DNA from 4 places in the Hymenobacter sp. FMD4 genome. Region 4 is predicted to be linked to each of the others. Evidence: riboswitches for the same ligand, from Rfam matches in the RefSeq annotation. Region 4 holds a riboswitch; each other region holds the start of a gene.

The links. Region 4 has a riboswitch for S-adenosylmethionine ahead of AC5FXY_RS04460 (amino acid permease). Riboswitches for the same ligand answer to the same signal wherever they lie in the genome.
Region 1: another riboswitch for S-adenosylmethionine. It lies ahead of metH (methionine synthase); the one in region 4 lies ahead of AC5FXY_RS04460 (amino acid permease).
Region 2: another riboswitch for S-adenosylmethionine. It lies ahead of AC5FXY_RS07660 (phosphoadenylyl-sulfate reductase); the one in region 4 lies ahead of AC5FXY_RS04460 (amino acid permease).
Region 3: another riboswitch for S-adenosylmethionine. It lies ahead of AC5FXY_RS12600 (ATP-grasp domain-containing protein); the one in region 4 lies ahead of AC5FXY_RS04460 (amino acid permease).

Annotation. Positions count from the first base shown of each region.
Region 1 is NZ_JBZYWH010000007.1:170,202-172,380, reverse strand. Features, by position in the region: gene metH (methionine synthase) at 1-1,167, opposite strand, end outside; SAM riboswitch class I at 1,241-1,353, opposite strand; gene AC5FXY_RS09650 (OmpA family protein) at 1,595-2,179, shown strand, end outside.
Region 2 is NZ_JBZYWH010000005.1:202,234-204,412, reverse strand. Features, by position in the region: gene AC5FXY_RS07665 (hypothetical protein) at 1-658, opposite strand, end outside; SAM riboswitch class I at 1,002-1,093, shown strand; gene AC5FXY_RS07660 (phosphoadenylyl-sulfate reductase) at 1,411-2,154, shown strand.
Region 3 is NZ_JBZYWH010000012.1:31,442-33,620, reverse strand. Features, by position in the region: SAM riboswitch class I at 311-409, shown strand; gene AC5FXY_RS12600 (ATP-grasp domain-containing protein) at 836-1,813, shown strand; gene AC5FXY_RS12595 (LLM class flavin-dependent oxidoreductase) at 1,813-2,179, shown strand, end outside.
Region 4 is NZ_JBZYWH010000003.1:134,587-136,765, forward strand. Features, by position in the region: gene AC5FXY_RS04455 (hypothetical protein) at 1-294, shown strand, start outside; SAM riboswitch class I at 456-568, shown strand; gene AC5FXY_RS04460 (amino acid permease) at 954-2,179, shown strand, end outside.

The DNA.
Region 1 (2,179 bases), on a different contig from region 4:
CTGGGCGCGGGCCACGGCCACGGCTTCGTCAAACTGCCCCGAGCGAATCAGGCGGGCGAAAGCGCGCGAACCGGTCACGTTGCACCGTTCGCCCACGTTCACGAATAGGCTTTCGGGGTGGATGTTTACCGGCTCCAAACCGCTCAGGCGCGTCGCACGGGGGCGCACCGGCAGCGGACGCGGCGGATAGCGGTCCACCAGCTTCGCGGCTTCGGCAATGTGCTGGGGCGTGGTACCGCAGCAGCCACCCACCACGTTCACGAGGCCTTCCTGCAGGTACTCTTCCAGCACGGCGGCAAATTCCTGGGCCGATTCGTCATAGCCACCGAAAGCGTTGGGCAGGCCCGCATTCGGATAAGCCGAAATGTAGCAATCGGCAAGGCGGCTCAGCTCCTGCAGGTACACCTTCAGCTGCTGGGCCCCAAGCGCGCAGTTCAGGCCGATACTCAGGATGGGCAGGTGGCGCATGGAGTTCCAGAACGCCTCCACCGTCTGGCCCGACAAAGTGCGGCCCGAGGCATCGGTGATGGTGCCCGAAATCATGAGGGGCACCACGCGGCCGCCCTCGTCGAAGAAACGCTGGGCCGCAAACAAGGCAGCCTTGGCATTAAGGGTGTCGAAGATGGTCTCGATCAGCAGCGCATCCACGCCGCCGTCCACGAGACCTTTGATTTGTTCCAGGTACGCCACAGCCAGCTCATCGAAGCTGACGGCGCGGAAGCCTGGGCGGTTTACATCGGGCGAGAGCGAGGCCGTGCGGTTCGTGGGGCCGATGGCGCCGGCCACGAAGCGCGGGCGCTCCGGTGTACTGTATTCGTCGGCTGCTTCGCGGGCTAGCCGGGCTGCCTCGTAATTCAGCTCATACACGATGTGCTCCAAGGCGTAATCGGCCTGGGCAATAGTGGTACCGCTGAAGGTGTTGGTTTCGACCAGATCAGCGCCCGCGGCGAAGTACTCGGCATGCACGCCGCGCACAATGTCGGGGCGCGTCAGACAGAGCAGGTCGTTGTTGCCGCGCAGGGGCTTGGGGTGGTCCCGAAACCGCTCGCCGCGAAAATCTTCTTCGGTGAGCTGGTGGCGCTGCAGCATGGTACCCATGGCACCATCGAGCACGATGACGCGGCGGGCAAGCAGCTCGGCGAGGGGAGAAGCAGGGACAGTAGGCATGTAAATGTTCCGGATAGCAGTGGAGGCAAGCGCGTATCCGGAAAGCCTAAGCAACTTTTCAGTCACCAAGTTCCGCTCATCTTCTCCGAACGCCAGCGGGCCTCGGATGGGAGTTAGCACCTCTGCCGCAGCGGCCGGTTGCTAAGACGTCACAGGGCCCAGTCCCTCAGTCTTTCTGGATAAGCTTTGGCGAAGATAAATAGCGAAATGCGCAATACCAAATTGGATAATAGTAACTTGATTAAGTTACATGTTTGGTGTTGGTGGAGCTTTTCCTCGATGAAAAGACCGAGCCGGCAGCGTCTTGAATGCTTATTTGCCAAAGGAGCCAATACGCTAAAGCGTGGCGTCCGACGTTATTCAATGGGTAATAGTAAGTTTAAGCAGCATTAGCGTTTGAGGAATTATGAAATTTGCTGGTTGCCTGATGGCCGCTTTTTTATTGGGTGGCAAGGCCGCCTCGGCGCAAACGTCGTCCACAAGCCTGCCGGTGGGCACGGGCTTGGAAGCTGCTTACTATAACGGTACCAACTTCGAACAGCTAGTGCTGCGCCGGCGCGACGCGGCCATCGATTTTAGCTGGCAAAAACAGCCGCCGGCACCCGGGCTGGGGGCCGAGCACTTCTCCGTACGCTGGGAAGGTTACATACTGGCGCCGGTATCGGGCGAGTATGAATTCTCAACCGTGATGGACGATGGCCTGCGGGTATGGGTGGGCGGCAAGCGCATCATCAATGCCTGGCGCGAGCAAGACCACGTGCCGGCGGCAGTTCGCATTCGGCTGGAGGCGGGCAGGTACTACCGGTTGCGCGTCGATTACTTTCAGACGATATTCGACTCCCGGGCGCTGTTGCAATGGCGCTTGCCCGACAGCCGGGAATTGGTGCCGGTGGGTGCCAATAGCTTGTTTGCAGCGCTGCCGCCTTCGGCCAAACCTGTGCCGGCCACTACGCGCCCTGCTACCCGCCCGCCCGTTGAAACGGCTCCGCCCGTAACCCGCCCAGCTACACCA
Region 2 (2,179 bases), on a different contig from region 4:
TGCGGGTACGCGAAACAAACTGCAAGCCCAAGCGGCTGCTTAGCATCAGCCGACGCGAGAGGAAGCGGTTGGTGGTCAGTATGGGCTGATAATGGATTTGCCGCAGCCCCGAGGCGTCTTGCACTACGGATATTGGACTGCTGCGAGGGTTAGTGCTGGCCCTGATCAGTTCCAGATACTCCACACCGTATACGCGCAGCGCTAATCCCATCTGCCACCGTTCCGTAGGGCTCCAGATCAAGGTAGGCTGCACGTACGCCGTACGGTAGCGGCTGTTGATATCGACGGTAGAGCTGCCTTCGAAACTGTTGCGCAAAGCCTGACCACCACCATAACCTGCCCCAGCGTAGGCTGCCAGCATGATCTGCTCGCTTGGCCAGAGGTAGTACCCCATGCCTACTTCGCCACCGCCAAACCGGTTGCCATTGCCCCCACCCCATACCATGCCAGCTCCCGTCAGGGCCACGTGGTTGGTGATGGCCCAGGCAGCTTGCGCTTCCAGGCCATTGAATCCAAGGCTGGCACGCGCTTCCACGTTACCCTTTTCCACCAATACAGGCAGATTGGCCGACTGGGGCATCAGTGCCGGCGCACAGCCACTCAGCCCGCTGAGTGAGGGTACCGCTATGATGACGGCAATGCTTATGAAGAAGCGCATAATCATGCGAGTTGAAAGTGGCCTAATAAGGTTGCATAAGGAGCCGACAATGTACTCAGCGAATTAGCGGGACACCGTAGGTAGCAGTTCGCAACTGTCGGCACTACATCGGATTTATTGGCTAGCGCATTATTGCAGGGGAATAGATTTCGAATTCGTTTATTAATTAGCTTCGAGAGCGGGTAAATACCATCCTTTTATTAAGTCAGCATATATTATCACCATAGGCCAACCCTACGACTAGGGCATGCGTATTGGCTTCGACGCAGGTAAGTCGCAAAAAGAATTTGCAATTCTAAAATTTGTGTGACTACCTTTGCTTCATCAATTCTACCCAGGATTGTTTTTATACAGAGGCGTGGAGAGACAGGCTCTACGAAGCGCCGGCAACCACGGGAAAGTCCCGAACGGTGCCAATTCCTGACCATATAAAAACAACGACGTCGTGAACTTCGACCTCACCCCCCGCGCTACCTCTTTTGGCTCTGCTGCCTCGCAGCCGGAGTTGTTCGGCCTCAACATGCTGTTTTGCTGTTGTATGCCGATGCGCAGCGCGTGTTGTTGAGGCATTCACACCTCTGCTTCCCGTTTGCTGGAACCCGGCCCTTAGGCGCCTGCTATCTGGTGTATAGCCTAGGTTCGTTCGGTTTGGCTGCTTGAGCTTTGCTCGCTTCCTGTCCTTCCAGCAGCCCTTTCTTCTTGTCTTACTTGGCTTGTTTCGCTGCGGCAAAACAGTCATAGCTCTTCTGCGCATGTCGACGACAATCGATGCACAGGTGGCGCATATTCGTCAGCAATTAATTGGAGCTGACGCACTGGATATTTTGCGCCTAATTGCTTTTGAATTTCCGGGTAAAGCTGCTTTTTCCACTTCTTTTGGATTGGAAGATCAGGCAATTACGCACCTGATATTTTCGCATGATTTACCGATCGAAGTATTTACGCTCGATACTGGCCGGAATTTTCAGGAAACATACGCCACCTGGAGCAAAACTGTGCTCAAATATGGCCAGACCATAAGGGCCTATTACCCCGACCACGAGCAGGTGGCGGCGCTGGTAGAGCGCCAAGGCCCCAACGGCTTCTACGAAAGCGTGGATGCCCGTAAAGCTTGCTGCCAGGTACGCAAAGTGGAACCGTTGAGCCGCGCCCTGACTGGCAAAGCGGCTTGGGTAACCGGCATCCGGGCCGAGCAATCAGCAAACCGCACCGGCATGCAGGTGGCCGACTACGATGCCACCTACCAGCTGCTGAAGGTAAACCCACTGCTCGACTGGACCTGGGAACAGACGTGGGCGTTCATTCGGGAGTACGGCATTCCGCACAATCCCCTGCACCTGCAAGGCTTCGTGAGCATCGGCTGCGCGCCGTGCACACGGGCTGTGAAGCTCGGTGAGGACTTCCGGGCTGGCCGCTGGTGGTGGGAAGACCAGTCGGCCAAGGAGTGCGGCCTGCATGCCACCAGCGCAGCGGCCGAAACTCCGGCTACCGCTTAACTCTGCCCCGCCCTTACCGCATTTC
Region 3 (2,179 bases), on a different contig from region 4:
GCTGACGGCTGGTAGTAGCCTCATTGTTCAACGAGAGGATTGCTATCGAGCGAGATGTCTCGACTGCGCTCGACATGACGTTCTGGGTTGATGAGTTGATTTTCAGAACCCTTTCAAAATTTTTACTATCGGCTTGCTCCGATAAGCTGCTCCGTTTCTGCCGCGGACCATACCGAAATATTCGGTTGGTCCGCGGCTTTTTTATGCCCGGTTTCCAAAACGTTACCGCCGTACTTTTACGGTACAGTTTGGCTATGTCGCAAAGGCTGCTTTACCTTTGCACCACCAATTCTTTCCGACCAAAGGATTGTTTTTATACAGAGGCGTGGAGAGACAGGCTCTGCGAAACGCCGGCAACCACCAGCGGGAGTCATCCCGGGAACGGTGCCAAGTCCTGACCATATAAAAACAAACAGCCGTGGCTTCAACCAACCGCTCCGCCGTTTTTCAGTTTACTTCCAATGCCTTCAACCAGTGCGGTGCGCTGTGTTGCTGTATGGCCATGGTAGTTGCGGCGTGTTGTTGTTGAGCTGGTCTTTTTAGCTCCCTTCCCGACTGCTCCCGCACTAGCTGACGCTGGCGCGTAACGCTGCTTTCTACACGCAGCCTAAGCGGCGTAGCGCTTTTGCGCTACGGTATGGTCGTTTCGTCATCGACGGGCTCCTACCCATTTTCCTGGCTCCGCTGCCCATCGGCAGCACTGCGTCAGCCCGTTTCGGTTGGCGGCATGGCCGGACCACACCCTAATTCTTGTTTTTCAAGCCTTTACTATCATGTCAGCCGTCCATTTCGGCTGTACCTGAGGCTTTTCACTCGTCACTTTCTTTTCGCTGTCATGCCACAGTATCCCAAGCCCATAGGTATCTATTACGAGCACCCCGAATGGTTTAAACCGCTGTTTGCGGAGCTAGACCGCCGTGGGCTGCCTTACGAGCGAATCGACGCAGCTCACCACCTGTTTGATCCAACCGAAACCGAAAGCCGCTACGCGCTGGTGGTCAACCGCATGAGTTCATCGGCTTACCTGCGCGGCCACGGGCAGGGCATCTTTCACACGGCGGGCTACACCACGCACCTAGAGCGGGTGGGCGTGCGCGTCATCAACGGTTCGGTGGCCACCAGCATCGAAACCAACAAGGCGCGGCAACTCTCGCTATTTGCCTCACTAGGGCTGAATTTTCCGAAGTCGTTTGTGGTAAACCACGCGTCGCGCACCATTGATGCGGCGCAGCAGTTGCGCTTCCCCATCGTGGTGAAGGTAAATATCGGCGGCAGCGGCGCAGGCATTATCCGCTTCGATACTCTGGAAGGCCTGAAGGCAGCCGTGGAAGCCGGTCAAATCGACCTGGGCATCGACCAGACGGCGCTGGTGCAGGAGTACGTGACGCCCCGCGGCGGCAACATTCACCGCGTGGAAATGCTTGACGGCAAGTTTCTCTATGCCATGAAGGTGTACACTACCGGGGAAAGCTTCAACCTCTGCCCGGCTGAAATCTGCCAGATTCCGGAGGAGCAGTCAGCGGAGTTCTGCTTGACGGAAGCCCCCAAAAAAGGCATTCAGGTGGAGGCTTTCACGCCGCCAGCCGAAGTAATTGAGGCCGTGGAGCGCATCGTAGCCGCCGCCAAAATCGACGTGGGCGGCATCGAATACCTTATCGACGACCGCTCCGGCGAAGTGCTGTTCTACGACGTCAACGCGCTGTCCAACTTCGTGGCCGATGCCGTGAACGTAGTGGGCTTCGACCCCTACGCCCGCTTCGTGGATTACCTGGAACGCGAACTGACTTTGGCCACCGAAAACGCTCTGGTATAATGAAATTTGGCTATTGGATGCCCGTTTTTGGCGGGTGGTTGCGCAACGTGGACGACGAAAACATGCGCGCCGACTGGAACTACGTCAAGACCCTGGGCCAGCGCAGCGAAGCCCTCGGCTACGACCTCACGCTCATCGCGGAGCTGTTTTTGAATGACATCAAGGGTCAGGAAGCTCCGTCGCTGGAGGCCTGGAGCACGGCCGCGGCCCTGGCCGCTGTGACCGAGCAGCTGGAAATCATGGTGGCCGTGCGCCCCACGTTTCACAACCCCGCCATCCTGGCCAAGCAGGCCGCCAACATCGACTTGATCAGCAACGGCCGCTTGTCGCTGAATGTGGTGTCGTCGTGGTGGCGCGACGAGGCCA
Region 4 (2,179 bases):
CACGTGCCCAATGCATTTGTAGGGGATGTAAAAGTGGGCTACGCCGGCGTTAAGACGTACTTTGAAACGTGGGCTTCATTTCAGAAGTCTAGCTCCGGAGGTACTGATATTCTGCAGCCCGGCTTCGATGGACGCTTTACAGCTACGCGGGTTAACTACACCCGCATCGGGGCCAGCTTGTACCAGCCGCTGGCCAAGGGCTACGGCGTGGTATTCGGGGTGAGCCGCTACGTGGCAGGACGCAACGTCGGTCAGTCAACGGGACTTTCGGTCGGCGTGTCGTACAATTACTAAGCCGGCCGCAGCATCAGGTACCAGCCCTAGGGACGCCTTTACGAATGGGCGTCCCGAGGGCTGTTTTGCGTAGTAGCCTGGGACTCGCCGCTGAAAAGCTTGCAGATACAGATTCCCTAGACCTACCTTTGTGCCACCAATTCTTTACTGCTGAAGGATTGTTTTTATACAGAGGCGTGGAGAGAAAGGCTCTGCGAAGCGCCGGCAACCGCTCGGAACCTTCCGACACGGTGCCAACCGAAGGTCAGCGAAGTTTTTCCTGACTATATAAAAACAAGTTGCTGTGGGCTTTCCCAACCGAGTACCTGCTTTGATTTCCGGCTCTAATGCCGCCGTTCGTGTATCTGCCAGCGCCACTGCCGCGGCTACCGAAATGCACGTGCAGCATCGTTGCTGTTGTTGTTGAAGTGATTGTAGTCAACCTGTTCATTATTAATAGGTTGATTATTGCCCGCCAGCGGTTGTGCTAACGCCGCTTCGCCTGTGCCATGCGCAGCGCCTCCTGCTGTTTTTCTTCTTTTCTCGCTCGTAGCGCTGCCGCTACGCCGTGGGTAGTCTTACGCCTGGCTTACCGGCCGGCATGGGCTGTCCGCCGCCCTGCGCCGCCCGACGAGGCTTATCCGTTCGCGCTGGTTTCGGCCTGTGCCCTTCTTTCACTCATGCTCAAAAAATCACTGGAACTCCTGCGGCTGGAAGCCGCGGAGAGTGGCTCGCACACCCTGAAGCGTAGCTTGGGACCGTTCAATCTGATTGCCATCGGCATCGGGGTCATCATTGGCGCGGGTTTGTTTTCGCTCACGGGCATTGCTGCTGCCAACCACGCCGGGCCGGCCGTCACACTGTCGTTTGTAGTGGCCGCCATCGGCTGCGCTTTCTCGGCGCTGTGCTACGCCGAGTTTGCCTCCATGGTGCCCGTCGCCGGTTCGGCTTATACTTATTCCTACGCCACCATGGGCGAGCTATTTGCCTGGATTATCGGCTGGGACCTAGTACTGGAGTACTCGGTAGGGGCGGCCACGGTGGCCATCAGCTGGTCGCAGTACCTGGTGCGCTTTCTAGCTAAGTACGACCTGCACATTCCGGCGCAGCTGGTGATGTCGCCTTTCGAGACAAGTACTCTGGCCGACGGCTCTACTGTCTCGGGCTTTATCAACTTGCCGGCCATCCTCGTCGTGCTGGCCATCACGGCCATCATCATGCGGGGTACGCAGGGCTCGGCGGTGTTCAATGCCGTGGTGGTAGCGCTGAAGGTATCGGTGGTGCTGGTGTTTATCGCGTTGGGCTGGCGCTACATCGATCCGGCCAACTACCAGCCTTTCATTCCGGCCAATACCGGGGCGTTCGGGGAGTTTGGTTGGAGCGGTATTCTGCGCGGTGCCGGGGTGGTGTTTTTCGTGTTCATCGGTTTCGACATTGTGGCTACCATGGCCCAGGAGGCGAAAAATCCGCAGCGCAACATGCCCATCGGTATCATTGGCTCCCTGGTGGTGTGCACCGTGCTGTTCGTGGTGTTCGGCTACGTGATGACCGGCCTAGCCAACTACACGGAATTCAAGAACAGCGCCGCGCCGGTGGCCATTGCCATCGAAAAGACGCCCTACGCCTGGCTGTCGGGGGCAATCATCCTCGCTATTCTAATCGGCTACACCTCGGTTATTCTGGTTGATTTGTTGGGCCAGAGCCGCGTGTTCTTCTCCATGTCGCGCGACGGGCTGCTGCCGCGCGTGTTTTCGCAGGTACACCCGCGCTTCCAGACGCCACACAAGTCTAACTTGTTGCTGGGCGTATTTATCAGCCTGTTTGCCGGCCTGGTGCCCATCAACGTAGTCGGTGAGATGTGCAGCATCGGCACCTTGCTGGCCTTCGTAATGGTGTGCGTGGGCGT